One region of the Actinoplanes teichomyceticus ATCC 31121 genome, then DNA from elsewhere that is predicted to be linked to it. Evidence: riboswitches for the same ligand, from Rfam matches in the RefSeq annotation. Region 1 holds a riboswitch; the other holds the start of a gene.

What was found. Region 1 has a riboswitch for thiamine pyrophosphate ahead of ACTEI_RS06445 (ECF transporter S component). Riboswitches for the same ligand answer to the same signal wherever they lie in the genome.
Region 2: linked by a shared signal. The riboswitch ahead of ACTEI_RS03150 (thiamine phosphate synthase) and the one ahead of ACTEI_RS06445 (ECF transporter S component) in region 1 are both predicted to bind thiamine pyrophosphate.

The regions. Positions count from the first base shown of each region.
Region 1 covers NZ_CP023865.1:1,413,471-1,428,541, forward strand. Annotated here, with positions in the region: gene ACTEI_RS06430 (PHP domain-containing protein) at 1-612, opposite strand, end outside; gene ACTEI_RS06435 (energy-coupling factor transporter transmembrane component T family protein) at 714-1,517, opposite strand; gene ACTEI_RS06440 (ABC transporter ATP-binding protein) at 1,540-2,982, opposite strand; gene ACTEI_RS06445 (ECF transporter S component) at 2,986-3,576, opposite strand; TPP riboswitch at 3,646-3,750, opposite strand; gene ACTEI_RS06450 (alpha/beta fold hydrolase) at 3,842-4,657, shown strand; gene ACTEI_RS06455 (DUF6328 family protein) at 4,689-5,240, shown strand; gene ACTEI_RS06460 (hypothetical protein) at 5,206-5,814, opposite strand; gene ACTEI_RS06465 (Fur family transcriptional regulator) at 5,833-6,240, opposite strand; gene ACTEI_RS06470 (ArsR/SmtB family transcription factor) at 6,234-6,596, opposite strand; gene ACTEI_RS06475 (metal ABC transporter permease) at 6,589-7,458, opposite strand; gene ACTEI_RS06480 (metal ABC transporter ATP-binding protein) at 7,472-8,254, opposite strand; gene ACTEI_RS06485 (metal ABC transporter substrate-binding protein) at 8,340-9,257, opposite strand; gene ACTEI_RS06490 (DUF6703 family protein) at 9,307-9,660, opposite strand; gene ACTEI_RS06495 (antibiotic biosynthesis monooxygenase family protein) at 9,595-9,936, shown strand; gene ACTEI_RS06500 (Rv0361 family membrane protein) at 9,954-10,487, shown strand; gene ACTEI_RS06505 (glycine--tRNA ligase) at 10,548-11,927, shown strand; gene ACTEI_RS06510 (hypothetical protein) at 12,110-12,502, shown strand; gene dusB (tRNA dihydrouridine synthase DusB) at 12,569-13,687, shown strand; gene ACTEI_RS06520 (SDR family NAD(P)-dependent oxidoreductase) at 13,731-14,504, shown strand; gene ACTEI_RS06525 (DUF2786 domain-containing protein) at 14,511-15,071, opposite strand, start outside.
Region 2 covers NZ_CP023865.1:658,608-673,678, reverse strand. Annotated here, with positions in the region: gene ACTEI_RS03185 (DUF5305 family protein) at 1-608, shown strand, start outside; gene thiC (phosphomethylpyrimidine synthase ThiC) at 605-2,122, opposite strand; gene thiD (bifunctional hydroxymethylpyrimidine kinase/phosphomethylpyrimidine kinase) at 2,216-2,992, opposite strand; partial or broken gene ACTEI_RS03170 (thiamine phosphate synthase) at 3,184-3,750, opposite strand; gene ACTEI_RS03165 (thiazole synthase) at 3,744-4,493, opposite strand; gene thiS (sulfur carrier protein ThiS) at 4,490-4,690, opposite strand; gene thiO (glycine oxidase ThiO) at 4,678-5,700, opposite strand; gene ACTEI_RS03150 (thiamine phosphate synthase) at 5,697-6,281, opposite strand; TPP riboswitch at 6,275-6,385, opposite strand; gene ACTEI_RS03145 (ABC-F family ATP-binding cassette domain-containing protein) at 6,428-8,074, opposite strand; gene ACTEI_RS03140 (class I SAM-dependent methyltransferase) at 8,101-8,721, opposite strand; gene ACTEI_RS03135 (hypothetical protein) at 8,817-9,587, shown strand; gene truA (tRNA pseudouridine(38-40) synthase TruA) at 9,584-10,408, opposite strand; gene rplQ (50S ribosomal protein L17) at 10,572-11,141, opposite strand; gene ACTEI_RS03120 (DNA-directed RNA polymerase subunit alpha) at 11,222-12,244, opposite strand; gene rpsD (30S ribosomal protein S4) at 12,338-12,964, opposite strand; gene rpsK (30S ribosomal protein S11) at 12,981-13,388, opposite strand; gene rpsM (30S ribosomal protein S13) at 13,406-13,786, opposite strand; gene rpmJ (50S ribosomal protein L36) at 13,936-14,052, opposite strand; gene infA (translation initiation factor IF-1) at 14,165-14,386, opposite strand; gene ACTEI_RS03090 (DUF1707 SHOCT-like domain-containing protein) at 14,604-15,038, opposite strand.

The DNA.
Region 1 (15,071 bases):
CTGCGCCGCGGTGTTGGTGGCCGGCAGCAGCGATCCGTCGTACGTGTTCTCGAAGCGCTTGAGGACGTCCACCTCGTTGCGGCCCGGGTGGACGAAGACCGTGGCGTGCTCGGCGCCCGGGATGTTCCACTCCAGACCCTGGAAGGTGAGCAGGTCACGGATCTCGGCGCGGGTCTTCACGATGTCCGGGTTCACCTTGTCCACGCCGATCTTGGCGTGGGTGGCGCTGCCGTGGTCGGTGATCACCAGCCAGTCCAGGCCGTACGCGTGGCCGTGCCGGGCCTGGTCGAGCACCCGGTACTGCGCGTCGGAGCTGTACTGGGTGTGGATGTGGTGGTCGCCGGCGAGCCACTGGAAGCCGCCCTGGGCGTCGCCGCCGCCACGGTGGTCGTGGGTGTGCGGGAGCCCGGCGGCGGACGCGGCGCCGGGTCGGGCGAAGACCGACGCGGCCGCGGCACCCGCGCCGAGCAGGCCGGCCCCGCGCAGGAAGTTGCGGCGGGATGTGTCGGCCGGGGACAGTTCGCCGTCCGGGATGCCCAGGTCCAGTGCCTCGGGCAGGTCGCCGCCGCTGCCGGTCTCGTGCGAGTGGTCGTGGTCGTGGCCGTGACCCATGTGGTGCGCTCCTACGGAAGTCCGCTCGAATATCGAGCGTCACCCTCGCCGGGTCAGGCCAACGACCACTGGCGATGCGGTGGCCGCGCGGCGAACACGGGTCAACCGATGATCGGCCGGAACAGGCCCAGTGCCACGGTGGCGCCGAGGATCGCCGCGGACAGCAGGACCGCCCCGGCGAGCAGCGCGGTGTCCGCCCGGGTGAACCGCTGCACCCGGGCGTGGGTGCGCGGCGTCCCCGAGTCGAATCCGCGCGCGTCCATCGCCACCGCCAGCCGTACCCCGCGTCGCAGCGCGCCGACCAGCAGCGCGAACGCGGTGGAGACGAACAGCCGCAGCCGGGCGGCCGGGTTGCGCCCGGCGTCCACCCCGCGGGCGCGCCGGGCCAGGGTGAGCATCCGCCACTCCGCGGCCAGCAGCGGCAGCAGCCGGAACGCGGCCAGCGCGCCGATCGCGAACCGGGCCGGCGCCTTGGCGTTCTGCACCAGCGCGTCGGCCAGGTCGGTCGGGTCGGTGGTGGCGAAGACCACGATGCCGGGCAGGGCGACCGCGAACATGCGCAGGATCAGCCCGGCCGCGCCGGCCAGCACACCGGTGGTGACGTCCAGCCCGCCCAGCGCGAACAGCTGTGCGCCGCCACGGTCGGCGGCGAACAGCAGCATGCTGATCAGCACCCCGCCGGCGGCCAGCAGCAGCGGCCAGACCCGGCGGGCGAGCACGCGCGGGCGGACCCCGAAGAACGGCAGCGCGACCAGCTCGACGGCCAGCGCCAGCGCCGGGGTGACCGGGTCCAGCGTGGCGACCAGCGGGAACGCGAACAGCAGCGCGGCGCCGAGCTTGGCGACCGGGTTACGCCGGGCCAGCGGCGCGGACGCGTCGGCGACGGGTTCGAGGGCGAGCGTCATCGGTCCTCCGCCCGGTGGCGTGTCATGGGAGCAGCCGCCGGGGAAGCGGTTCCGGCGCCGGCTCGCCGAGGGCCACGGTCCGATCGGCCAGCGTACGGGTGAAGTCGGTGTCGTGGGTGACCGCGACGATGCCGTGCCCCTCGGCCCGCAGCTCGGCGAGCAGCGCCACCAGCTCCAGCCAGGTCCGCCGGTCCTGGCCGAACGTCGGCTCGTCGAGCACCAGCAGCCGCGGGGCGGTGGCCAGCGCGGTGGCCACGCTCAGCCGTCGCGCTTCACCGCCGGAGAGGGTGTACGGATTGGCCTGCGCCAGCCGCTCCAGCCGCAGCCGTTGCAGCAGCTCGTCCACGATCCGCCGGATCTCGCCGGCCGGTCTGCCGAGCCGGCGCGGGCCGAGCGCCAGCTCGTCGGCGACCCGGGCGGTGACGAACTGGTGTTCCGGATTCTGGAAGACCGAGCCGATCCGCGCGGTCAGCGTCGCGGCCCGCCAGCGGTGCGGGGGCCGCCGGTCGCCGAAGCCGGTGATCCGCCCGGAGCCCGGCGCGAGCAGGCCGCCGAGCAGCAGCGCCAGGGTGGACTTGCCGGCGCCGTTGGGACCGGTCACCGCCAGCACCTCGCCGGCCCCGGCGGTCAGCGACACGGCGGGCAGCCGGCCCGGGACGGCGACCTGCTCGGCGCGTACCAGATCGGTGGTCGCCGCCGCCGGCGCCTTGCGCGGGGCGGCCCGGAAACCCGGCACCCAGACGCCCTCGCCGGCGAGTTTGTCGCCGTAGGCGGCGAAGACCACCTCGGGCGCGCCGTCGGCGCGCACGCCGCCGCCCGGCTCGATGACGATCACCCGGTCCACCAGCGGCAGCACGTCGGCGACCCGGTGCTCCACGATGATCATCGTGGGGTCCGGGCCGGCCGTCCCGCGGGTCCAGCGGCTCAGCGCCTCCCGGATCAGCGCCGCGCCGGCCGGGTCCAGGTTGGCGGTCGGCTCGTCGAGCAGCAGCAGCCCGGGGCGCAGCGCGATCACCCCGGCCAGGGCGAGGCGCTGCGCCTCGCCGCCGGAGAGCGCGCCGGTGGGGCGAGTGATCGGGTACGGGAAGCCGACCCGGTCCAGCGCGTCGCTGACCCGCGGCCAGATCTGCGCGGCCGGCACCCCGCGGTTCTCCAGGCCGAACGCCACGTCGTCGCCGCAGCGGGCCATCACCAGCTGGGTCTGCGGGTCCTGGAACAGGATGCCGGTGCGGTCCCGGGCCCGGCGCGGCTCCCGCCCGTCGATCTCGATGCTGCCCTCGGCCTCGCCGGAGTCCTCCGGCAGCAGCCCGGCCAGCGCGGCCAGCAGGGTGCTCTTGCCGGCCCCGGAGGGACCCAGCAAAAGCACCCGCTCGCCGTGCCCGATCCGCAGGTCCAGCCCGCGAACCGCCCAGGCCCGGCGGCCGGCGTGCCGCCACCCGAACCCGCGCAGCCGAACCTCGGACATCGGCTAGATCAGGGCCCGCTCGCGGCCCGCCCCGAACCGGTCCAGTACGCCGGTCGGTGCGAGCGCGCGGACCAGCAGCCAGGCGCCGGCGCCGGCGATGACCGTGGCGCTGGCCACGGTGAACAGCGCGTAGGGCACCCGGTAGTTCCACAGCTCGTAGGCGTAGGTCCAGACGAACCAGTCGAAGACCGCGGCCACCAGACCGGCGAACGCGCCGGAGAGCAGGCCCACCGGGAGGCTGAACACCCGGTACCGGAACAGCGCGAACGCCAGCTCCGCGCCGAGGCCCTGGGCCGCGCCCTGGACGATCACCGTGGCGCCCCACTTGTTGCCCAGCAGCGCCGAGATCAGCGCGGCCACCGTCTCGGTGAAGAACGCGGCCCCGGGCTTGCGGATGATCAGCCCGCTCAGCACGGCCGGCAGGAACCACATCCCGTAGAGGATCGCCTGCGCGGGCGGGAAGAACAGGAAGGCGTTCTCGGTGGCGGCCCAGACGGCGTCCCAGGCCCAGAAGATGACGCCGAACGCGACCGCGACGACGGAGGCGATCACGATGTCTATCGTGCGCCAGCGGTGCGGATTGGTGGACTTCATGTACGCCTCCCAGCGTGTGCACCGGGAGGAGACGCACGCCTGCCGGGCGGCGGTGCCCGGGCACGACGCGGCTGGAGAGGACCGAACTTCCTGCGCTGGCATTACCCAGATCAGGTACGAGGGTCTGCGGGATCTCCCGCACTCTCAGCGCTGTGCGCTCCCCTGTCGGATCGAAGGCCGCCCGGCGAGGCGGGCGACTTCCGGTGGATGTGCTTCGATGACGCTAACACCTGGTGGGGGCGCGGCACAGGGAGGGAGCGATCACATGGAGGTCAAGGCGCGCGGCCTGACGTTCGAGGTGGCCGAACAGGGCCCGGCGGACGGGGCGCCGGTGCTGCTGCTGCACGGCTTCCCGCAGGACCGCCGCGAGTTCGATCCGCTGCTGCCGCGGCTGCACGCGGCCGGGCTGCGGACCTACGCGATGGACCAGCGCGGCTACTCCCCGGGCGCGCGTCCGTCCGGGGCGCAGGCGTACCGGATCGGCGAGGCGGTCGCGGACGTGCTGGGGGTGCTGGACGCCCTGGGGCTGGAGTCGGTGCACCTGGTCGGGCACGACTGGGGGGCCCAGGTGGGCTGGCTGGTGGCCGGCAAGCACCCGGAGCGGGTGCGCACGCTGACCGCGATCTCGGTGCCGCACCCGCGGGCGCTGCTGCTGGCGCTGCGGGTCCGGCCGACCCAGCGGGCGCGGTTCGCGTACTTCCCGGTGTTCCGCAGCGCGGGGGCCGAGCGGCTGCTGCTGGGCGCGGACGCGTTCGTGCTGCGCAGAATGCTCGCGCCGATCGGCGACCGGGCCCGGTTGTACGTCGAGGCGATGCGCGAGCCGGGACGGCTGACCACCGCGCTGCACTGGTACCGGGCGTTCCGGTCGACGGACATCGCCGACCTCGGCGAGATCACCGTGCCGACCACGTACGTCTGGAGCGACCGGGACGGGGTGGTCGGGCTGACCGCCGCGCTGCGCACCGCCGACTGGGTGCGCGGCGACTACCAGCTGGTGGCGATGCGCGGGGTCAGTCACTGGGTGCCCGAACAGGCGCCGCGGGAGCTGGGCGACGCGGTGCTGGCCCGGATCGGCGTTTGAGCACACCGATCATCGGGAATGCCGCGAGACCATGGCCCCCGAGAAACGGCGCTCTCCGCAGGAGAGCGAGAAGCAGCGCTGGGACCGCAACTTCGCTGACCTGTTGCAGGAACTGCGAGTGGCGCAGACCGGCGTCCAGATCCTGTTCGCGTTCCTGTTGACCCTGCCGTTCTCCAACGGTTTCCCGAAAGCCACCGATTTCCAGAAGGACACCTACATGGTGGCCCTGATCAGCGCCGCGTTCGCGACCGCGCTGATCATCTCACCGGTGGCCTTCCACCGGGCGCTGTTCCGCCAGGGCCGCAAGCCGGAACTGGTCCGGTACTCGCACCGGATGGCCAGCGGCGGGCTGGCCTGCATGCTGGTGTCGATGGTCGCCAGTGTGCTGCTGGTCACCGACTTCGTGCTGGACGGGCGCTGGGCGGTGGCGCTGAGCGTGGTCACCGCCGGCTGGTTCCTCACCTTCTGGGCGATCCTGCCGGTCACCCACCGCAACTGGGGTGAGGACGACGACAAGGACGGTTACGTCATGGACGACGACTCCGGCGTCAGCGGCGGGAACCGCGCAGGCCGAGACGCCTGAGCTCCAGCTCGGCCAGGGCGTCGACCGCCGCGGCGTCGCCGGCCCGCCAGCTCTGCGCGATGTCCGGGCCCATCCGGGCCAGCTCGCCGAGCGGGCGGGACGCCAGCGCGCGCAGCGCCAGCAGATCCCGCCCGGCCGGCAGGTCACGCACCGACCGCGCCACTGCGGCCCGCCGGATCCAGCGCAGCCGCAACGGCAGCCAGAGGAACAGCACCAGGGCCAGCGGCGCCGCCAGGGCGATCAGCGGCAGGATCAGCGCCAGCTTCCCGACCAGCTCCTGCTGCTGCCGGCCGGCCTCGGCCAGCGAGCGGGCGGCGTCGGCGGCCCCGGCGAACGGCCGGGTGAGATCGTCGCCGACCACCGGCACCCGGCCCACCTTGCCACCGGCGTCGGCCAGGTTTCCGGCGATGCCGCTGCCCGCGTCCTGCAGCTTCTGACCGGGCACGGCCAGCTTCTCCACCACGTCGTGAATCCAGATCGCGACGCGGATCCACAGGTACACCCAGACGACGACGAGGACGTCGGTGACCACTTGGCGGACGGCGGTGGGCGCCCGGTCGGCATAGAGCTTCACAAGCGCCAAGCCTCGCACTCAGCCCGCGGCGGCGCACTCCGGACAGGTGCCGAAGATTTCCAGCGTGTGCGCCACGTCCACGAAGCCGTGCTCACCGGCCACCTTGTCGGCCCACGACTCCACCGCCGGGCCGAGCACCTCGACCGTCCGCCCGCAGGAGCGGCACACCAGGTGGTGGTGGTGTCCCTGACTGCACCGCCGGTACAGGTGCTCGCCGCCGGGCGGGCGCATCACGTCCACCTCGCCGGCGTCGGCCAGCCCCTGCAGCGTGCGGTACACCGTGGTCAGGCCGACCCGCTCGCCGCGGTCACGCAGCATCGCGTGCAGGTCCTGCGCGCTGTGGAAGCCCTCGGTCTCGGCGAGCACGGCACTCACCGCGTTTCGCTGCTTGGTGTTGCGCGGGGCGCTGCTCTCCGGGCTCACAATCGGTTCTCCCTCGCATGGCTGACGGCGTCGGCGACGATGTGCGCGACGTGTTCGTCCACCAGGGAGTATGCGATCTCCCGGCCACGTCGGACACCCCGCACCACGCCGGCTCCGCGCAACACCCGCAGGTGCTGCGAGACCAGCGGCTGCGGGGCGCCGAGGCGGGCGACCAGATCGTGCACGCAGCGTTCGCCCGCGCCGAGCTCCGCCACGATGGCGATCCGGATCGGGGCGGACAGCGCCCGCAGCAGGCCTCCCGCGGCCTCGTACGCTTCGTAACCGGTGGCCGTCGTGGTGCCGACCACCGTACCGCGTGGGGCGTCCGGGGCCGGTGCGCCCGGGGCCGGCTCAGGCATGGAGCACGACGTCCGGGGGTTCCGGCCGGACCGCGGGCTCGGCGGTGCGCCGGCGCATCCGGTGCCGCAGCGCGCCGGCCGCGGCGGTGAGCAGGAACGCGGCCAGCGCCAGCAGCACGGTGGTGGCGCCCGGCGCGGTGTCGATCTGCCCGGACAGCACCACGCCCGCGCCGGCCGCGCCGATGCCGATCAGCATGGCCAGCGCCATGGTCGCCCGGAACCCGCGGGTGATCTGCTGGGCGGCGGCGACCGGGACCACCATGAGGGCGGAGACCAGCAGCAGGCCCACGGTACGCATGGCGATGGTCACGGTGACCGCGGTGGTGACCGCGAGCAGGAGGTTGAGCGTACGCACCGGCAGGCCACTGACCCGGGCGTACTCCTCGTCGTTGCAGAGCGCGAACAGAGCCGGCCGGAACACCAGCATGGCGATCAGCACCGCCGCCCCCAGCCCGGCGATCACCGCGATGTCCTGCGACGACGTGGTGATCAGCGAGCCGAAGAGGTACTGCATCAGGCTGGCGTTGCTGCTGTCGTCGGAGAGCCCGACCAGCACCACGCCACCGGCGATGCCGCCGTAGAACAGCAGCGCCAGGGCCAGGTCGCCGGAGGTCCGCCCGCGCTCGCGGACCAGCTCGACGGCGACCGCGCCGGCCACCGACACCAGCACCGCGGTGAGCACCGGCGACTGGTGGGTGAGCAGGCCCACGCCGACCCCGGTCAGCGCCACGTGGCCGATCCCGTCGCCGATCAGCGACAGCCGCCGCTGCACCAGGTAGACGCCGAGCGCCGGGGCGGCCAGCCCGATGATCAGCGCGCCGGCCAGGGCGCGCAGCATGAAGGGATAGGTCAGCAGATCCATCGGTCCGTCTCCACTAGAACGCGTTCATCCCCTCGGTCGGCGCCCACTCGCAGATGCCGGCCTTCTCCTCGTCGGCGTGCGGGTGCACGTGGTCGTGTCCCGGCTCGGCGTGGTGACCGGCCGGCTCCGGCGGGGCCCCCGCGTGCGCGATCCGCCCCTCGTGCACCACCACCGCGCGCCCGATCAGCGGCCGCAGCGGCCCCAGCTCGTGCAGCACCAGCAGGATCGTCCCGCCACCGGCGGCGAACCGGGTCAGCGCCCCGGCGAACGCCTCCTGGCTGGCCGCGTCCACCCCGGCGGTCGGCTCGTCCAGCACCAGCAGGTCCGGCTTGCCGGCCAGCGCCCGGGCGATCAGGGTGCGCTGCTGCTGGCCGCCGGAGAGGGTGCCGACCGGATCGTTGATGCGCTCCAGCAGCCCTACCGAGTCGAGCGCCTGGTGCACCGCGGCGCGGTCGGCGGCCCCGGGCGGCCGGAACAGGCCGCGGCGGGCCAGCCGGCCGGACGCCACCACCTCGCCGACCGTGGCCGGGACGCCGCTGCCGGCGCCGATGCGCTGCGGCACGTACCCGAGGCGGGCCCACTGCCGGAACCGCCGCTGCGGCGTGCCGAACAGCTCGATCTCGCCGCGGCGCACCGGGACCAGGCCGAGGATCGTCCGGATCAGGGTGGACTTGCCGGAGCCGTTCGCCCCCAGCACCGCGACCACGTCGCCGGAGGCGACGCTGAGGGTGACGTCGCGCAGGATGTCCCGGCCGTCATAGCCGGCCGCCACGTGGCGCACCTCGACAACGCTCATGAGGCGCCTTCCTTGTCAAGCCGTCCCGGCCGGCGCCGGCGGGGACGCCGGGCCGGTGCGGGTGGGGGGAGTTCGGCGCGGCCGGTCATGACGAGCATCCCAGCGCCGTGGTGAGCGCGGCCAGGTTGGCGCGCATCACCGAGAAGTAGTCCGCGTCCGGGTCGGTGAGGCCCTCCAGCGGGTCGAGCACCGCCGTGCTGGCGCCGGCCTCCCGGGCGATCGTCTCGGCGACCTTCGGGCTGACCAGCGTCTCGAAGAAGATCGTGGTGGTGCCGTGCGCCCGGGCCTGCGCGGCGACCTCGGCGAGGCGGCGCGGCGACGGCTCGGCCTCCGGGTCGATGCCGGTGATCCCGATCTGGGTCAGGTGGTAGCGCTCCGCCAGGTAGCCGAACGCGGTGTGGCTGGTGACCAGCTCGCGCCGGGCGCAGGTGGCCAGGCCCGCACGGAACTCGCCGTCCAGGTCGGTGAGCTGCCGGCGCAGGGCGGCGGCGCGGGCGGTGTAGTCGGTGGCGTGTGCCGGGTCGAGACCGGCCAGCCGCCGGGCGAGGTCGTCGCCGATCGTGGCCAGCCGGGTCGGGTCCAGCCAGACGTGCGGGTCGGTGGCCCCGTGTTCGTGCCCCTCGTGCTCTTCGTGCTCCTCCTCGGTCTCCCCGGCGTGCCGGAGGCCGACCGCGGTGGACACGTCGTACCCCTGCTCCGGCGCGTTCTGCGCGACGGCCTCGTCCACCGCGGGCTGGAAGCCGTGCAGGTAGACGGCGACCCTGGCGTCGACGATCCGGGCCACCTGGCGCGGGCTCAGCTCCACGTCGTGCGGCTCGGCGCCGGGCTTGGTGAGGTTGGTGACCCGGACCAGGTCGCCGCCGACACGCTCGCTGACGAACTGCAGGGGGTAGAACGCGGCCACGACCGGGAGCCGGCCGCCGGTGTCCGCCGGCGCGCCGCAGCCGGCCGCCGCGACCGACGTGGCCGCGACGAGCAGCGGGGCGAGCAGGCGGCGCATCATGGCACCAACTGTCGTCGATAATGAGAATGATTGTCAAAAGCGCATAGGTTCACAGCACCTTGCTGAGCGCGGCCACGACCAGCAGGGTGAGCAGCACCACCCGGACCACCCGGGTGACCGGCGACTGCACCGGCCAGGTGGTGAAGGTCAGCGTGGCCAGCCCGGCCGCCAGCACGCCCAGCAACAGCGCGCCGACGATCCCGGGCAGGAACAGCCCGGCCAGCAGCAGGGCCAGCGCCGCGACGAACGCGACGGTCGGATTGACCCGGGCCAGGCGGCGCAGGAAATGGTCGGACGTCGTCACAGCGGCTCCCGTCGGCGTGCGTACCCTCGTCACATGCTGGTGCTCAACCGTTTCCTGGTCCCGCCGGACACGCAAGACGGCTTCCTGGAGCAGGCGCACGCCGCGCTCGCCGCCCTGGCCCGCTGTCCCGGTTACCGGTCCGGCCGGCTCACCCGGGCCCTGGAGGACACCGCGAGCTGGGCCCTGGTGACCGAGTGGGAGTCGGTCGGAGCGTACCGCCGCGCGCTGGGCGCGTTCGACGTCAAGGTGCACGCCACCCCGCTGCTCGCCCGGGCGCTGGACGAGCCGTCCGCCTTCGAGACGCTGGCCGGCGCCGGGCCGGGGGAGCAGGTCGTGGTCACCGCCAGTGACCGGGCCGCCGAGCCGTGGCGCTGAACACTAGGCTGGGTGACATGACCTACGGTCAACCGCCCACATCGTACGCGCCGGCGCCGGCTCCGGCGCCGGTCGCGCCGCCCCCGCCGCCCGGTCCGGGCGTGCACCCGCCGTTCCCGGCGCCCCCGGTCGAGGGCCGTGGCCGGCGGATCGGGCTCGGGCTCGGCGTCGGCGCGGGCATCCTGGTGCTGGTCTGCGGTGGCGGGCTGGCCGCGGTGATCGGTCTGGCCGTCGCGATGACCGGCGCCGCCAACGAGCAGGCGCACATCGTGGTCAGCGACTATCTGGACGCGGTGCAGGACGGCGACTACGACAAGGCGTACGCGCAGCTCTGCCAGGACACCAAGGACGTCACCACGCTCGGCGAGTACCGCCGGCGGATGGCCCAGCAGGAGCGGTTCGACAGCTACCACGTCGGCGACGTCGATCTCGTGACCGGTGAGGTCCCGGTCGACCTGACCTATCCCGGCGGCGCCGTCGACCACGTCGAGGCGCAGCTCGGGCAGAACAGCAGCACGGGCGCGTTCGAGGTGTGCAGTCTCGGGGAGTAACCTCGCTATTCGTCCCATCACCGACCACCCCCGCCGACACCCAGCCGGCGTAGGAGACTCATGCCTGCCGACCGCATCGATTCCGTTGTCAGCCTTGCCAAGCGCCGGGGCTTCGTCTTTCCCTCCAGCGAGATCTACGGAGGGACCCGCTCGGCCTGGGACTACGGTCCGCTGGGCGTCGAGCTGAAGGAGAACGTCCGCCGGCAGTGGTGGCGGACCATGGTCCAGCAGCGGGACGACATCGTCGGCCTGGACTCGGCCGTGATCCTGGCCCGTGACGTCTGGGCCGCCTCCGGTCACCTCGACGCGTTCGTCGACCCGCTGACCGAGTGCCAGTCCTGCCACAAGCGCTTCCGGGCCGACCACCTGGAGGAGGCGTACGAGGCCAAGCACGGCAACCCGCCGGCCTCCCTGCAGGAGCTCAACTGCCCCAACTGCGGCAACAAGGGCACCTTCACCGAGCCGAAGATGTTCAACGGCCTGATGAAGACCTACCTCGGCCCGACCGAGAGCACCGAGGGCCTGCACTACCTGCGCCCGGAGACCGCCCAGGGCATCTTCGTCAACTACGCCAACGTGGCGACCGCGGCGCGCAAGAAGCCGCCGTTCGGCATCGCGCAGGTCGGCAAGAGCTTCCGCAACGAGATCACCCCGGGCAACTTCATCTTCCGTACGCGTGAGTTCGAGCAGATGGAGATGGAGTTCTTCGTCGCGCCCGGCAGCGACGAGCAGTGGCACGAGTACTGGTTGCAGGAGCGCTGGAACTGGTACCGCGACCTCGGCCTGTCGGAGAGCAACCTGCGCTTCTACGAGCACCCCAGCGAGAAGCTCTCGCACTACTCCAAGCGGACCGTCGACATCGAGTACCGCTTCCAGTTCGGCGGCACCGAGTTCGCCGAGCTGGAGGGCATCGCCAACCGCACCGACTTCGACCTGTCCACGCACTCCAAGCACTCCGGCGTCGACCTGTCCTACTTCGACCAGGAGAAGGGCGAGCGCTGGACGCCGTACGTGATCGAGCCGGCGGCCGGGCTCACCCGCGCGGTGCTGGCCTTCCTGCTGGAGGCGTACGACGAGGACGAGGCGCCGAACACCAAGGGCGGCGTCGACAAGCGCACGGTCATGCGGTTCGACCCGCGGCTCGCGCCGGTCAAGGTCGCCGTGCTGCCGCTGTCGCGCAACCCGGAGCTGTCGCCGAAGGCCAAGGGGCTCGCCGCCGACCTGCGCAAGCGCTGGATCGTCGAGTTCGACGACTCGCAGGCGATCGGCCGCCGGTACCGCCGGCAGGACGAGATCGGCACGCCGTTCTGCGTCACCGTCGACTTCGACACCCTCACCGACAACGCGGTGACGGTGCGCGACCGCGACACCATGAAGCAGGAGCGGGTGTCGCTCGACCAGATCGAGGACTACCTGATCAAGCGCCTGCCGGGCTGCTGAGGATCGAAGCTCGACGAACGCCGGGTGCCGGGTGCGGCACCCGGCGTTCGTCGTGTTCCCACCTCTCCGTGCACCCGTTCAGGTGACGACTGACATCTAGTCGCGGCGCTATAGTCCTCTCCAGCGTGAAAAGCGCGACGCCGGTCGGTCGACCGGCTACCCTTCACCCCCGGAGGCACCGCATGCCCACCCTGGAAGACCGCGTCACCCGCCTGGAGGAGCGCATGGACGAGCAGGAGGGGCTCCGCGCCGGCCAGGATCGCGACCTGGCGGACATCGGCGAGAAGCTCAAGGGCCAGGAGAGGCTTCTCAAGGGCCTCGCGGCAACCCAGTCCGAGCACACCGCGACCCTCGCCCGGCACACCGCGACCCTTGCGCAGCACACCGCGATCCTGGAGGAGCACACCGCGACCCTTGCGCAGCACACCGCGATCCTGGAGGAGCACACCGCGATCCTGGAGGAGCACACCGTCAGGCTGGACCGCCTGGAGACGAAGGTGGATCGCCTCACGGACGGCATGCAGAAGATCATCGGCATGCTGGACACGCTGATCGGGCGCCAGGGCGGCCGGTAGCGGGAGCGGGCGGTTCGAGGTTGCCGGGCCGAGCGTGTCACCCTAGAGCGCGTGACCGCACCGCTCATGCTCGGCAACCACGCCGTCAACCCGCCTGTCGTCCTCGCCCCGATGGCCGGGATCACCAACGTGGCGTTCCGGCGACTCTGCCGGGAGCAGGGCGGCGGCGTCTACGTCTGCGAGATGATCACGACCCGCGCACTCGTCGAGCGGATCCCCAAGACGCTCAAGATGATCGCCTTCGCCGAGGACGAGAAGTTCCGCAGCCTGCAGCTCTACGGCGTGGACCCGGACGTGACCGCGGCCGCGGTGCGGATGGTCGGCGAGAACGACCTGGCCGACCACATCGATCTCAACTTCGGCTGCCCGGTGCCGAAGGTCACCCGCCGCGGCGGCGGGTCCGCGCTGCCCTGGCGGCGCAAGCTGTTCGGCCGGATCGTGCGGCAGGCCGCCGAGGCGGCCGCCGCGTACGGCATCCCGCTGACCATCAAGATGCGCAAGGGCATCGACGACGACCATCTGACGTACGTCGAAGCCGGCCTGACCGCGCAGGACGCCGGCGTGGCCGCGGTGGCGCTGCACGCGCGCACCGCCGAGCAGCGCTACTCCGGCCAGGCCGACTGGGACGCGATCGCCACCCTCAAGCAGGCGCTCGACGTGCCGGTGCTGGGCAACGGCGACATCTGGGAGGGCTCCGACGCGCTGCGGATGGTCGCGCACACCGGGGTCGACGGCGTGGTCGTCGGCCGTGGCTGCCTGGGGCGCCCGTGGCTGTTCGCCGACCTGGAGGCCGCGTTCACGCAGGGCGCCGGCTACCGCCCGGTGCTCCCGGCCCTCGGCGAGGTCGCGAAGATCATGTCGCGGCACGCGCAGCTGCTGGTGGAGGCGCTGGAGGACGAGAGGCACGGCTGCGCCGACTTCCGCAAGCACGTGGCGTGGTACCTGAAGGGCTTCCCGGTCGGTGGCGACCTGCGCCGCAGCCTGGCGATGATCTCCTCGCTCGCCGAGCTGGACGACCTGCTGGCCCGGCTCGACCCGGCCGTGCCGTTCCCGGTCGAGTCGCTGGGCCAGCCGCGCGGCCGGGTCAACGCCCCGGGCAAGGTCGCCCTGCCGCACGGCTGGCTCGACTCCCGGGACGACGACACCGTCCCCGAGGGCGCCGAGACCGACGAGTCCGGCGGCTAGCGGGTCCGGCCGGGCGCGGAGTGAACCGGTTAAGGTGTCCGTCATGGCGACGATTCTGATCACCGGGTCCAGCGACGGCATCGGACGGCACACCGCGGCGGTGCTGGCCGCGGACGGGCACCGGGTGGTGCTGCACGCCCGCGACGAGCGGCGGGCCGAGGACGCGCACACGGCCGTGCCGGCCGCCGCGGCCGTGCTCATCGGTGACCTGGCGTCCCTCGCGCAGACCTGTGAGCTGGCCGGCCGGGCGGCCGCGGCCGGGCCGTTCGACGTGGTGATCCACAACGCCGGGGTCGGGGGTGGGCAGCGGGCCCCGCAGCCCACCGAGGACGGCCTGGAGCGGATCTTTCAGGTGAACACGCTCGCCCCGTACCTGCTGACCGCGCTGATGCCGGCGCCGGCCCGGCTGGTCTATCTGACCTCGGGGCTGGAGGCGGCCGGCCGGGCGCGCCTCGACGACCTGCAGTGGCAGGCCCGGCCGTGGGACGGCATGCAGGCCTACAGCGACTCGAAGCTGTACGACGTGCTGCTCGCCTTCGCGGTGGCCCGGCACTGGCCCGGCACCCTGAGCAACGCCGTGGACCCGGGCTGGATCCGCACCCGGCTGGGCGGCCCGGACGCCACCGACGACCTGCCCGAGGGTGCGGAGACCCAGGTCTGGCTGGCCACCTCGGACGAGCCCGCGGCCACGGTCACCGGGCACTACTTCAAGCGCCGGACGTCGCTGACCGCCAACCCGCAGGCGTACGACGAGCAGTTGCAGGAGCGGTTCCTCGCCGTCTGCGCCGACCTCACCGGGGTGGAGCTGCCGGGGTAGCGCCGGTCAGCGCAGCTGTGCCTCGTCCGCGGCGGCCCGGCCGGACTCCCAGCCCTCCAGGCTGTCCACGCGGCTGCCGCGGGCCCGTACCGTACGCGGGAAGACCCGGTCCATCGCGGCCCGGACCTGCACGTCCCGGTTGCGCAGCACCGGCAGCAGGTCGCCGTGCCCGGCGTACTCCCGCTCGGCGGCCCGGCGCAGCCGCTCGCCGATCCGCACCGCGTAGGCCACCAGGAACGACCGGCGGAACGCCTTCACCCGGGCCTTGCCCTTGGCCGGCTCGTCCCGGGTCATCGCCCGGTTAGCCTGCACCAGCAGGGACGTGTAGAGCAGCTCCACCGCGTCGATGTCGGCGTCGAACCCGAAGACCGTGCTGAAGCCGAGCTCCGGGGACCAGACCGTACGGCAGCCGTTGGCCCGGGAGACCGCGTCGAGCAGGCTGGCCTTCTCGTTCTCGTACGGATGGTCCACCCCGATCCGGCGGGCGAACGGGGTGACGTCCACGGCCGGCGCGGTGACCTCCTCGATCCGGTACCGGGTGATCAGCTCCTGTGCCTTCGCGCTGTA
Region 2 (15,071 bases), 750 kb from region 1:
AGGCCGAGGCCGAGACCCGGCCGGTCCCGAAGTCCCGGGCGAAGACCCGAAGCCCCCGAAAGACCAAGCCGACCATCACCGAACCGGAAACCCGCACCGAACCGGACCGCGGTCCCGAAGCCGGCCGCGCACCGGAATCCGACCGCGGTCCCGAAGCCGGCCGCGCACCGGAATCCGACCGCGAGACCGAGGTCGGCCGCAAGACCGAAACCAATCAGACGCCCGAAACCGACCACGGCACCGAACCCAGTCACACGCCCGAAGCCAACCATGGCACCGAAACCGACCGCACGTCCGGAGCGGAGCACGAATCCGCGGCCCCGTCGCCGACCGGCGTCGGGGCCGCCGAACCGGAACGGCACACCGCCGAACCGGAACGGCACACCGCCGAACCGGAACGGCAGACCGCCGAACCGGAACGGCAGGCTGCCGAGGACCTGGCCGCCCGCAACCGGATCCTGGAGGAGGCGATCACCCGCCAGGCCGAGCGCGACCAGGCCGCCGCCGACCGGGCCCGCAGCGAACGACTGGCTCGCGCCGCCCCGCGGGATCCGGCCTACGATTTCCTGCCCCGCAACAACCCGCCGCCCCGGCGACCCGCGGACTAGGACGTGATGGGCAGGTAGACCCGCGCGCCGCCGTCCACGAACTCCTCCGACTTCGCCTTCATCCCGGCCGCCCGCAGCTCGTGGCTGATCTTCATGGAGCAGAACTTCGGCCCGCACATCGAGCAGAAGTGCGCCGTCTTGGCCGGCGCCGCGGGCAGCGTCTCGTCGTGGTACGCCCGCGCCGTCCCGGGATCGAGGGCCAGCTCGAACTGGTCCTCCCAGCGGAACTCGAACCGTGCGTGCGACAGCGCGTCGTCCCAGGCCTGCGCGCCGGGGTGGCCCTTGGCGAGGTCGGCCGAGTGCGCCGCGATCTTGTACGCGATCATCCCGGCCTTGACGTCCTCCTTGTTCGGCAGGCCGAGGTGCTCCTTCGGGGTGACGTAGCAGAGCATCGCCGTGCCGAACATCCCGATCATGGCAGCGCCGATCGCGGAGGTGATGTGGTCGTAGGCGGGCGCGATGTCGGTGGCCAGCGGCCCGAGCGTGTAGAACGGCGCGCCGGCGCACAGCTCCTGCTGCAGGTCCACGTTCTCCTTGATCTTGTGCATCGGCACGTGGCCGGGGCCCTCGACCATCACCTGGACGTCGTACTCCCAGGCGATGTGGGTGAGCTCACCGAGGGTGCGCAGCTCGGCGAACTGCGCCTCGTCGTTGGCGTCGGCGATCGAGCCGGGGCGCAGGCCGTCGCCGAGGGAGAAGGTGATGTCGTACTCCCGGAAGATCTCGCACAGTTCCCGGAAGTGCGTGTAGAGGAAGTTCTGCCGGTGCTCGGCGAGACACCAGGCCGCCATGATCGACCCGCCGCGGGAGACGATGCCGGTGACGCGTTCGGCGGCGAGCGGGACGTACTCCAGCAGCACGCCCGCGTGGATGGTCATGTAGTCGACGCCCTGCTCGGCCTGCTCGATCACGGTGTCCCGGAACAGTTCCCAGGTGAGCTTCAGCGGGTCGCCGTTGACCTTCTCCAGGGCCTGGTAGATCGGCACGGTGCCGATCGGCACCGGCGAGTTGCGGACGATCGCCTCGCGGGTCTCGTGGATCCGCGGACCGGTGGACAGGTCCATCACGGTGTCCGCGCCCCACTGGGTGGCCCAGGTCAGCTTCTCGACCTCCTCGGCGACCGACGAGGTGACCGCCGAGGTGCCGATGTTCGCGTTGACCTTCACCAGGAACTTCGACCCGATGATCATCGGCTCGGACTCCGGGTGGTTGCGGTTGGCGGGCAGCACGGCCCGGCCGGCGGCGATCTCCTCGCGGACGACCTCCGGGTCGACCCCTTCGCGTACCGCCACGAACTCCATCTCCGGCGTGATGTCACCGGCGCGCGCGGCGGCGAGCTGGGTACGCCCGTCCCACCACGGTTTCCGCAGCGGCGGCAGGCCGACCTCGGGGTCGCTGCCCGGGCCGGACGTGTCGTAGAGCCGGACCGGCGGGTTGTCCCCGGTCAGCACCACCTCGGTGAACGGCACCCGGATCTCCGGACGGGAGCCTTCCACGTAGACCTTGCGCCTCATGATTCCTCCCAGATAGGTACAAAACCGGCGGCAACCGGCAACGCGGAGCCCGCGAGCGACCCGCCGGGGTCTCGTCCTGTTCGGACGTGTCGATCAGCCGGCGGTCCGGCCGTTCCAGAAGTGGTCCAGCGGCCCGGGCCCGGCGCCCAGCCGCCATCCGGCGCCGCCGCGCAGCGCCCCGGTCACGTACTCCTTCGCCGCCGCGACGGCGTCCGGCACCGGGTCACCGGCCGCCAGTCGCACCGCGATCGCCGACGAGAAGGTGCACCCCGACCCGTGGTTGTTCGCCGTCGGCACCGGCTCGCCGCGCAGCTGCGACACCCGGCCGCCGTGCCACAGCACGTCGACCGCGAGCTCGCTGCCGGTCACCACCACCGCGCGCGGTCCGGCCGCGGTCAGTTCGGCCGCGGCCGCGGCCATCTCCGCGGTGGTCTCGACCCGGCGTCCGACGAGGACGCCGGCTTCGTGCCGGTTCGGCGTCACCACACTCGCGTACGGCATGAGCACCGAGACGACCGCGGCCTCCCCGAGCCGGCTGCCCGAGGTGGCCACCAGCACCGGATCGACGACCAGGTTGGGCAGATCCGCGGCCCGTTCCGCGATCACCCGGGCCACCGCCGGGTCCGCGATCATCCCGACCTTGACCGCGGCCACCGGCAGATCACTGAGCACCGCGTCGAGCTGCGCCGCCACGCTCCGCGCCGGCACCGGGTGGATGTCGGTCACGCCGAGCGTGTTCTGCGCCGTGATCGCGGTGAGGACCGAGACGCCGTACGCCCCGAGCGCCGCGAACGTCTTCAGATCGGCCTGGATCCCCGCGCCGCCGCCGGAGTCGGAGCCGGCGATGGTGAGCACCACCGGCGGCGTCACGCGGACACCTCCCAGCCGGCGCTCACGGTCGCTTCCGCACCGGAGAAACCCCCACCGGCACCGGCGGACCCACCCCGGCCGGCGCCCGGCGCCGTATCGGGCCCGCCGGAACCACCACCGACACCAGCCGACCCACCCCGGCCGGCGCCCGGCGCCGTATCACGCACGCCGGAACCGGCTGGCCGCTCCGCGGCCGCGGCGGCGAAGGCGCCGGCGAGCAGGCGCGCCGCCCGCTCCGGGTCGGCCGCCCGCATGATCGCGCCGAGGACCGCGATCCCGGCCGCCCCGGCCGCGGCGCACTCCGCCGCCCGCGACGCCGAGTCGATCCCGCCGAGCGCCAGCCACGGCACCGTCCCCGCCAGCACGGCCGCCTCCCGCGCGCCCAGCGCCGGGCCGTATCCCGGCTTGGTGGCGGTCGGGTAGATCGGCGACAGCGTCACGTAGTCCACGCCGGACATCGACTCGGTGCCGTGGCACGACCGCCCGACCAGCGGCACGCCCGCCGGGACCGGGTCGGCCGCGGCCAGGTGCACCGCGTCACCGCCGAGCGGGTCCGGCCCGGCCACGATCAGCCGTCCGGCCGGGACGACCGCGCGCAGCTCGTCGCGGAGGGCCGTGCGCCGCCCGTACGGCAGGTCCCGCTCCCGCAGCACCACCCACCCGGCGCCGCCCCGTACCGCCGCGGCGACCACCTCCACCAGCGGCCCGGCGGCGGACCGCCGGTCGGTGAGCACGACCAGCCCGCCCGGCGTCACCACACCGGTATCCCCTCGTCCGGGGTGGACGCGACGGCGTGGAATCGGCGCGGGATCCGCCCGGCCTGCCGGGCGAGCCGCCCCGCCGCGACCGCGTGCCGCATCGCCGTGGCCATCGCGACCGGGTCGTCGGCCCGGGTGATCGCGCTGGCGATCAGCACCGCGTCGCAGCCGAGCTCCATCGCGAGCGCGGCGTCCGAGGCGGTGCCGATGCCGGCGTCCAGCACCACCGGCACCTCGACGCTCTGCACGATCAGCTCGATGTGGTGCGGGTTCGAGATGCCCAGGCCGGACCCGATCGGGGAGCCGGCGGGCATCACCGCGGCGCATCCCACGTCGGCCAGCCGGCGGGCCAGGATCGGGTCGTCGCTGGTGTACGGCAGAACCGTGAACCCGTCGTCGACCAGCGTCTCCGCCGCCCGGAGCAGCTCCACCCCGTCCGGCAGGAGGGTGCGCTCGTCGCCGATCACCTCCAGCTTGATCAGATCGGTCTCGAAGGCCTCCCGGGCCATCTGCGCCGTCTTCACCGCATCACCGGCGGTGTAGCAGCCGGCGGTGTTCGGCAGCACCCGCACGCCGAGCCGGTCCAGCATCGGCAGCAGCCCCGGCCCGGCCGCCTCGACCCGGCGCAGCGCCACGGTGACCAGGGTGGCTTCGGCGGCCGTGACGGCCTCCTCCAGCACCGCCAGGCTCTGCGCCCCGCCGGTGCCGAGGATCAGGCCGTTCTCCGGAAGAAGCATCGTCATCCTCCCTGCGCGGCGGTGAGCACCTCGACCGAGTCGCCGTCGGCCAGATCGACCTGCGCCCAGGTGGACCGCGGTACCACGGTGCCGTTGACCGCCACCGCCACGCCGCGGTGAGCGTCGATGATCTCGGCGACCAGGGCCGCGACCGAGCAGTTGCCGGACCGGTCCTGGAACCGGCCGTTGATCATGAGGCGCATCCGAACCTCCCGGGCGCGAAGTCGTCCAGCATCGGGTCGGCCGATCCGGTGAGCACCAGGTCGGCGATGAGTCGGGCGGTGACCGGCGCCAGCAGCACACCGCTGCGGTGGTGACCGCTGGCCACCACCACCCGGTCGTCCAGCCGCCCGAGCAGCGGCGCGTTGTCCGGGGTGCCCGGCCGGTGTCCGGCGGCCACCTCGGCCAGCTCGAACTCGCTCAGCCCGGGCACCAGGTCGAGGGCCGCGCGCAGCAGCTCGTGGACCCCGCCCGCGGTGACCGCGAAGTCGCCGCGCTCCTCCTGGGTCGCGCCGACGACCACCTCGCCGGAGGCGCGGGGCACCAGATAGACGAACCGGCCGTCGGCGAAGCCGGTGATCACGTGCCGGAGCAGGCCCGGCTCACCTCGCAGCCGCAGCACCTGCCCCTTGACCGGGCGGACCGGCAGCCCGGTCAGCGCCGCGGTCCCGCAGCCGGCGGCCACCACGACGGTGTCGGCGTCCACCTCGTCCAGGGTGCCGATCCGCTTGCTGACGATCCGGCCGGCCAGCCGCTCGCGCAGCACGGCCATCACCCGCCGCGGGTCGACCTGGCACTCGTCCGGGGCGTGCACGCCGATCCGGACCCGTGGGGACAGCGCCGGCTCCAGCGCCCGCAGGCGCTCGCCGCGCAGGACCGGCACGTCCTGGACCCGCCACACCCGCTGCGCGATGGCGACGTCGTCGGCGGTCAGCGCCAGCCCGAGCGAGCCGGCCCGGTCATATCCGACGTCCGCGCCGAGATTGTCGGCGAACTCCGGCCACATCCGCGCCGAGGTGGCCAGCAACCGGGCCAGCTGCGGGTGCTCGAAGGCGGACTCGCGCCCGGCCGCGATCATGCCGCCGGAGACGTGCCAGGCCCCCTCGTCGCCCGGCCCGGCCGCGTCGTAGACGGTGCATCCGGCGCCGCGGCGGTCCAGCTCCTCGGCGATGGCGAGACCGATGATGCCGCCGCCGACGATGGCGATGCTCATCCGAGCACCTCCAGGAACGCGGTGGCGGCGCCTTTCGGGTCGGCCGCGAAGGCGCCGACGGCGGCGACGCCGTGCACGCCCGGCAACGGCAGCCGGTCCAGGGTGATCCCGCCGATCGCGACCACCGGGGTGCCGGGCACGGCCGCGGCCACCACCGCGACCCGTTCCGGGCCCAGCGGGGGTGGCAGGCCCACCTTGGTCGTGGTGGCGAAGGCCGGTCCGACCCCGAGGTAGTCCGCGCCGTCGGCGACGGCGGCCCGGGCCGCCTCCGGGGTACGGCAGGTGGCCCCGATCACCGCCCCGGCGCCGAGCACCCGGCGGGCGGCCGCCACCGGCAGGTCGTCGGCGCCCAGGTGCACGCCGTCCGCGCCGGCCGCCAGCGCGACCCCCACCCGGTCGTTGACCAGGCACATCGTGCCCGCCGGGCGGCAGATCTCGACGGCCGCGACGGTCAGCGCGTAGGCCTGGGCATCGTTGGTCTTGACTCTGATCTGCACGGCCAGCGGGCCGAGGCCGGCCACGCCGCGGACGACGTCCAGCGAGTCGGTGATGACGTGCAGACGTGGAAAAGGATCGTGCATGAAGCACTCCTCCCTGCGCCGGCATTACCCGGATCAGGTTCGACGGTCGGGGGCCGCATCAGCCCCCCTCTCAGCCCGGTGCCCGGACTCCCGTGGGGTTTCTCGTCATCGGACCCTAACGCGACCGTGACGAGAAGCGCTAGTGGCTACCGGACATCCCAGACCGGCTCCGGCACCTCGACCACCTCGTTGTCCGCTCTGAACAGCACGAAGCGGTCGAAGGACCGGGTGAACCAGCGGTCGTGGGTGACCGCGATCACCGTGCCGTCGAACGCCTTCAGCCCCTCCTCCAGCGCCTCCGCCGACGCCAGGTCCAGGTTGTCGGTCGGCTCGTCGAGCAGCAGCAGCGTCGCGCCGGACAGCTCCAGCAGCAGCACCAGGAAACGCGCCTGCTGACCCCCGGAGAGGGTGCCGAACCGCTGGTCGCCCTGGGCCGCCAGCTCGTACCGGTTGAGCGCTTTCATGGCGCCGGCCCGGTCCATCCCGGCGCGGTGCTCGTCGCCCCGCCAGAGGATCTCGACCAGCGTCTTGTCGACCAGCTCCGGCCGGTCGTGGGTCTGCGAGAAGTGCCCGGGCCGGACCCGCGCGCCGAGCCGGGCCACACCGTCGTGCGCGACGTACGCGAGCGGCGCCCCGTCGACCGGCTTGTGCTCCAGGTCGGGTTCGCTGCCACCGGCCGCGAGCAGGCGCAGGAAGTGCGACTTGCCGGTACCGTTCGCACCGAGCACCGCCACCCGGTCGCCGTACCAGATCTCCAGGTCGAACGGGAACGTCAGGTTCTCCAGCTCCAGCTGCTCACAGATCACCGCCCGCTTGCCGGTACGCCCGCCGCGCAGGTTCATCCGGACCGCCTGCTCCTTGGGCGGCAGCGGCGGCGGACCGGCCTCCTCGAACTTGCGCAGCCGGGTCTGCGCGGCCTGGTAGCGCGAGGCCAGCCCGTCGTTGTACGCCGCCTTGTTCTTCAGCGTGAAGACCAGCTCGCGCAGCTTCTCGTGCTCCTCGTCCCAGCGCCGGCGCAGCTCCTCCATCCGCTCGTGCCGGTTGCTGCGGGCCTCGTGCCAGGAGGCGAAGCCGCCCGGATGGGTCCACGCGCCGCCGCCCTCCACCGCGACGACCCGGTCGGCGGTCTGCGCCAGCAGCTCCCGGTCGTGCGAGATGAACAGCACCGACTTGGCCGACTCGCGGATCCGCTGCTCCAGCCAGCGCTTGGCGGGCACGTCGAGGAAGTTGTCCGGCTCGTCCAGCAGCAGCACCTCGTCCCCGCCGCGCAGCAGCAGGTCCAGGGCGAAGCGTTTCTGCTCCCCGCCGGAGAGGGTGCGCACCACGCGCTGTTTGACGTCCTCCCACGGCTTGCCGAGGATCGCCACGGCGACCGTGTCGAACAGCACCTCGGCGTCGTATCCGCCGACCTCGCCCCAGGTGGCCAGCGCGTTGGCGTACGCGAGCTGGCTCTTCTCGGTCTCGTCCAGGGCGGCCACGGCGTCCCGCAGGGTGCGGCCGGCCGCCCGCAGCGCCGGGGCGACCAGGGACAGCGCCAGGTCCTCCAGCGTACGGTCGTCACCGATCATGCCGATGAACTGGCGCATCACGCCGAGCCCACCGGAGCGGGCGACGGTCCCGCTCTGTGTCGGGATGTCCCCGGCGACCATCCGCAGCAGGGTGGTCTTGCCCGCCCCGTTCGGCCCGACGAGCGCGACCTTGGCGCCCTCGCCGACCCGGAACGACACGTCGGAGAACAGCTCCCGGCCATCCGGCAGCACGAACCCGACGCCGGCGACATCCACGTAACCCATGCCCGGCATCCTGCCGGGTCGGCGGCTCAGACGGCAGCCGGTTTTCCGGTCACCCGCAGCACCCGGAAGCCCTTCTGGCTGGCCGTCCGTTCGACCTGCCAGCCGCGACCGGTCAGCCAGGTGTGCAGGGAGTCACCACCGAGGTTCCGGTTGATCACCAGCCAGGCGACGCCGCCCGGGGCGAGGCGGGGCAGCCAGCGGTCCATCAGCGCGTGCAGTTCGGTCTTGCCGACGTGGGTCGGCGGGTTGCTCCAGATCTGGGCGAACCGGACGTCGTCCGGCACGTCGTCCGGCGCGCTCACCCGGACCCGGGCGGCCAGGCCCAGGGTGGCGACGTTTTCGCTGGTCAGCGCCCGGGCGCGGGAGTTGACGTCGACCGCGTGGACGGTGGCGCGGGGCGCCTCGGTGGCCAGCACGCAGGTGATCGGGCCGTACCCGCAGCCGAGGTCGAGCAGGGCGCCCCCGGTGTCCGGACCGGGCAGCTCGGCCTTGCGCAGCAGCACCGCGGTGCCCGGGTCCAGGCGGCCGGCGGAGAACACCCCGGAGGCGACGGCCAGCCGGTAGTCCCGGCCGGCCACGCTGAACTCGATCTCTGCCCGGCGCATCGGCGCGTCCGGGTCGGTGCTGAAGTAATGCTCGGCGGTCACCCGTTCAGTCTCCCGCGTCACGACGGCGCGGCGCCGGCCGGGTGCCGGACACGCTGTGCGTTCATAGATCGACGTCCGCTCCTACGTTGTCACCCATGCGGTACGCCACCCCGAACCGCTCCGCCCACCGCGCCACCCCGGCACTCGACCTGACGTCCCTGGTCCGGCAGCTGACCCGGCCGGTCACCGGCGAGCACCGGCCGAGCCCGCGGGCCCGGCCGCGCACCCGGCGGCACGCGTGGCGTGAGCCGTACCCGACGCTGCACCTGCTGACCCGCGGCCTGGCCGGGCTGATCGTGCTGGGCAACTGCCTGACCCTGGGCTTCCTGGTCCGGGCCGGCGAGCGGCACGATCCGGCCGCCGCGGACCGGGGCATCAGGTCGCGGGCCGCCGACCCGGATCCGCTCACCGTCACGGAGACCTTCCCGGCCGGCGCCGCCGGCTACCGGGTGGCGAAGGCGGTGGCCGAGACCGACTGCACGGTCGCGGTCACCGGCGGCCTGCGGTCCGCGCTTGCCGCGTACGGCTGCAGCCAGGCGGTCCGGGCCGCGCTCACCGTCCCCGGCGGCTACCAGGTGACCGCCGGGGTGCTCAACCTCGCCGACTCGCAGAGCGCCACCGCGGTCGCCGAGCAGATCCGCCACCTGGTGGAAACCGGGGACGGCGGCTTCACCGGCCTGACCGGCGCCCCACCGGCGCCGGGCACCCCGGTCGGCTGGCGCGCCCGGGGTCACTACCTGGTCTACTGCGTGATCGCCGGGCGCGACGGCCGGCCCGTCACCGGCCCGGACCCGCGGCCCGCCACGATCACCGGTCACCTGCTCGACACCTACCTGAGCGACCAGGTGCTGGGCCGCCGCGCCTAGTCGCGCCGGCGACGGGTGGCGTCGGCGCGGGCCGCGTACTCGGCGGCGTCCGGGTAACCGACCGCGACCAGCGTCAGCCCGTGCGCCGGGGCCACGGCCACCTCGCTGGAGCGTTCCCGCAGGGTGAGCAGCTTCGCCGGCCACTCCGGCTCCCGCCGGCCCTCGCCGACCGCGAGCATCGCCCCGACCAGGCTGCGCACCATGGCCTGGCAGAACGCGTCGGCCTGCACGGTGGCCACCAGCGTCCGGTCCGGTTCCCGGCGCCAGTCCAGCCGGTTGATCGCCCGGATCGTGGTGGCGTGCTCCTTGCGCTTGCAGAACGCGGCGAAGTCGTGCTCGCCGAGCAGCCCGCTCGCGGCGGCGTTGAGCCGGTCCTCATCGAGCGGGCGCAGCCAGCCCAGGGTGTCGTAGCGGCGCAGCGGCTCGGGGCCCCAGCCGTCGTCGCACACCCGGTACTCGTAGCGCCGGAAGGTGGCCGAGAAGCGGGCGTCGAAGGTGTCCGGCACCGGGGTGACGCTCCGCACCCGGGCGTCCGGCGGCATCAGCGCGCTCAGCCGGCGCGGCAGGGACCCGGACAGCTCCGCGTACCGCTCGGCCGGCAGGTCGATGTGGCACACCTGCCCGGTCGCGTGCACGCCGGCGTCGGTACGCCCGGCCACGGTCAGGCCCAGCGGCCACTCGGTGCCCGAGGCGCCCAGGATGCGGTGCAGGGCCTCGGTCAGGACCCCGGCGACGGTACGCCGGCCGGGCTGCGCGGCCCACCCGGAGAAGTCCGCGCCGTCATACGAGACGTCGAGTCGTAGGCGGATGGTTTCCGTCATCGCCGCAGCGCGCTCCTCGGCCCGGGCCACGACGCGCCGCGCGTGGCGGTGGCCACGGGGCGTGGCGCGAGCCTGCGGGCGGGAAGTCGTGGGTCGTACAGGAAAGGGGGTGGAAAAGGAGCGGCCCGGCACCCATCGGGATGCCGGGCCGGTCCAACAGCACTTACGCCTTGGCGGTGTCGTCGCCCTCGGCCTGGTCGCCCGGGCCCTCGGCGCCCTTGTCACCGGAGGCGCTGATCGGCGGCTCGGCGTCCTGGTCGGCGTCCGTGCTCGCCGGCGCGGTCTCCTCCGGAGCCAGGGCCTCGACCTTGTCCTGCTGCGCGGCGGCCTTGCGAGCGGCGGCCTTGGCGGCGGGAGCGGTGGTGGCCGCGACCGGAGCCTCCTCGACCAGCTCGATGATCGCCATCGGAGCGGCGTCGCCCTTGCGGGGACCGGTCTTGGTGATCCGGGTGTAGCCACCGGGGCGGCCGGTGTACCGCGGAGCGATCTGCTCGAACAGGGCGTACACGACGTCCTTGTCCTTCACGACGGTCAGCACCCGGCGACGGGCGTGCAGGTCGCCGCGCTTGGCCTTCGTGATGAGCTGCTCGGCCAGCGGGCGCAGCCGCTTGGCCTTCGTCTCGGTGGTCTTGATCTTCCCGTGCCGGAAGAGCTCGGTGGCCAGGTTGGCCATGATGAGCTTCTCGTGTGCCGGGCTGCCGCCGAGGCGGGCACCCTTGGTGGGCGTGGGCATTTCAGATGCTCCTCATCGGATTCTTACCGTGCAGTGCGGCAGGGCCGCCTCAGCAGCGCAGCGAAGTGGCGCAGCCGAGCTTAGAGCTGCTCGGTCTCGCGGTAGTCGTCGGTGTCGTAATCCACGTCGCCGAACGAGTCCACGACGTGCGCCGGGTCGAAGGACGGCGCGCTGTCCTTCAGGCCCAAGCCCATTCCGGCGAGCTTCATCTTGACCTCGTCGATCGACTTCTGGCCGAAGTTCCGGATGTCCAGAAGGTCGGCCTCGGTACGCCCTATCAACTCGCCCACGCTGTTGATGCCCTCGCGCTTGAGGCAGTTGTACGACCGGACGGTCAGGTCCAGCTCCTCGATCGGCAGGGCCAGGTCGGCAGCGAGCTGCGCGTCCTGCGGCGACGGGCCGATGTCGATGCCCTCGGCGGTCTCGTCCAGCTCCCGGCACAGGCCGAAGAGCTCGACCAGGGTGGAGCCGGCCGACGCCAGAGCGGTGCGCGGCGAGATCGACGCCTTCGACTCGACGTCGATGATCAGACGGTCGAAGTCGGTGCGCTGCTCGACACGGGTCGCCTCGACACGGTAGGTGACCTTGAGCACCGGCGAGTAGATCGAGTCGACCGGGATCCGGCCGATCTCCGCGCCCGCGCTCTTGTTCTGCGCCGCGGTGACGTAGCCACGGCCACGCTCCACGGTCAGCTCCATGTCGAGCCGGCCCTTGCTGTTCAGGGTCGCCAGCTTCAGATCGGGGTTGTGCACCGAGACACCGGCCGGCGGCTGGATGTCCCCGGCGGTCACGTCGCCCGGGCCCTGCTTGCGCAGGTACATGCTGACCGGCTCGTCGTGCTCGGAGCTGACGGTCAGTTCCTTGACGTTCATGACCAGCTCGACCACGTCCTCCTTGACACCGGGGATCGTGGTGAACTCGTGCAGCACGCCGTCGATCTTGATGCTGGTGACCGCCGCGCCCGGGATGGACGACAGCAGGGTCCGCCGCAGCGAATTGCCGAGGGTGTAGCCGAAGCCCGGCTCCAGAGGCTCGATGGTGAACCGGGAGCGGGTCTCGCTGAGCGACTCCTCCGAGAGGGTCGGCCGCTGGCTGATGAGCACGCTGTTCTTCTTTCTGTCGGGCCACCCGCTATTTGATGGCCGTCCGTTGCTTTCCGAGGTGCCGGCCGGACGACCGGCACCTCGGCAGAGCCACTACTTGGAGTAGAGCTCGACGATCAGCTGCTCCTGGACCTGCGTGTCGATGACGGCGCGGGCCGGGAGCGAGTGGATCAGGATCTTCATCTCGCTCGGGATGGGCTCGAGCCACGCCGGCACCGGCCGGGAACCGGCCTGGGCCTGCGCGACGACGAAGGGCGTGAGCTCCTTCGACTTCTCGCGGAGCGTGACGATGTCGTGCTCCTTCACCCGGTACGACGGGATGTCGACCTTGACGCCGTTGACCAGGAAGTGGCCGTGCTTGACCAGCTGCCGGGCGGCGTCGCGGGACGCGGCGTAGCCGGCCCGGTAGACGACGTTGTCCAGCCGCGACTCGAGGATCTGCAGCAGCACCTCACCGGTCTTGCCGGGCTTGGTGACAGCCTCCTCGTAGTAACCGCGGAACTGCTTCTCCAGCACGCCGTAGACGCGGCGGGCCTTCTGCTTCTCGCGGTGCTGGAGCAGGTACTCGGTCTCCTTGGTCCGGCCGCGGCCGTGCTGGCCGGGCGGGAAGGGACGCGACTCGAACGGGCACTTCGGCCCGTCGCACTTGCTGCCCTTGAGGAACAGCTTCATCTTCTCGCGGCGGCAGCGCTTGCAGTCCGCACCTGTGTAACGAGCCATTGCTTCTAGATCTCCCTCAGACCCGACGACGCTTCGGCGGACGGCACCCGTTGTGCGGCTGCGGGGTCACGTCGGAGATCTGACCGACCTCGAGACCCGCGGCCTGCAGCGAACGGATGGCGGTCTCCCGGCCGGAGCCGGGGCCCTTGACGAACACGTCGACCTTGCGCATGCCGTGCTCCATGGCCCGGCGCGCGGCGGCCTCGGCGGCCAGCTGGGCGGCGAACGGAGTCGACTTGCGGGAGCCCTTGAAGCCCACCTGGCCGGAGGAGGCCCAGGAGATGACCGCACCGGTCGGGTCGGTGATCGACACGATGGTGTTGTTGAAGGTGCTCTTGATGTGCGCCTGCCCGTGGGCGACGTTCTTGCGTTCCTTGCGCCGGACCTTCTTGACGGCGGCCCCAGCGCGTGCCTTCGGTGGCATAAGTCAGTGCGCTCCTATTACTTCCGACCGGGCTTCTTCTTACCGGCGACCGTCCGCTTCGGGCCCTTACGGGTACGAGCGTTGGTCCGGGTCCGCTGACCCCGGACGGGCAGACCCTTGCGGTGACGGATGCCGGCGTAGCAGCCGATCTCAACCTTGCGGCGGATGTCCGCAGCGACCTCGCGGCGCAGGTCGCCCTCAACCTTGAAGTTGGCCTCGATGTAGTCGCGGAGCTTGACCAGCTCCTCTTCCGTGAGGTCCTTGGCGCGCTTGTTCAGGTCGATCGCCGTAGCGGTCAATGCTTCGACGGACCGGGTACGCCCGATCCCGAAGATGTAGGTGAGCGCGATCTCCATCCGCTTCTCGCGGGGAAGATCGACGCCGACGAGACGTGCCATTTCTGGGCGTGCTCCTCAGATGTCTCTCGGAGGTCTTCGCCCCTCCCACCCCACCTGCCCGGGCGGGCCCCGGCCTCCGACCGGGGGTGCGGCCGTGCTTCACACGGCCGGGAGGAGCTTGTGCTGTGGTGCGGATCCTGCGCGGGTGATCAGCCCTGGCGCTGCTTGTGGCGCGGGTCAGAGCTGCAGATGACCATGACCCGGCCGTGCCGCCGGATGATCCGGCAGTTGTTGCAGATCCGCTTGACGCTCGGCTTGACCTTCACGGTTTGCCTTAACTCTCAGTCAGACGGGATGTGGAATCCCCGCGACCCGATTCAACCCTCTTCGATCTGACACCGGACCTGAACCGCGAGCCCTGGCCACATCGAGTGAAGATCACTTGTAGCGGTAGACGATGCGCCCACGGGTCAGGTCGTACGGCGAGAGCTCGACGACGACCCTGTCCTCGGGAAGGATGCGGATGTAGTGCTGGCGCATCTTCCCGGAGATGTGTGCCAGGACCTTGTGACCATTGGCGAGCTCGACGCGGAACATGGCGTTCGGCAGGGGCTCGATCACTCGGCCTTCGATCTCGATGGCTCCGTCTTTCTTAGGCATGTCCTCCGCTACCTGACATCGGGTTCTGGGGCAGGCTGTGCAACGTCGTACCCGAGCCGCTTGGGGGCTCGGACCAGCCGCGGCTCCACCGGTTCCTCGAAGCGCGTGAGGACACGAAGGAGTGGACGCTGCGCGCCAGCAAGCCAGTCTACGCGCCCGTACCAGGGACGCCAAACCGAGGGTTCCGTTACCCGGGGTCGGGCGTGTCACGCGCCGCTCAGCGGCCCCGGCGGCCCCGGTCGGCGACCGCTCCGATGCCGGTGACCACCACCGGGATGAGCACCCAGGCGGGCCAGAAGTAGTACGCGTGCCCCGTGGTGACGACGGTGATCGCCCAGACCAGCGTGCAGATCACGAAGGCGGCCACGGCGGACGTGAAGGTGTGCCGGCCGCCGCCGTGGCCGCCGGGCCGGCCGGGCGCCGGCACCGGCTGCGCCGCGTGCGGCTCGATCCGGGCGCGCTGCGGCGGGACGGCGCCGGGCAGATCGTCGAGCAGACCGTCCAGGTCGCCGTACGTCCGGGCGGCGTACGCCCGCTGGACCCGCTCGTCGTACTCGTTCAGATCGAGCCGGCCCTCGTCGAGGGCGAACTTCAACTGATCCGCCACCCGCTGACGGTCGCTGTCCCCGGCCCGCATCCCCTCGCGTCCCATGAGTCACAGCATGCCAGGCGCGCGCCATCCGGC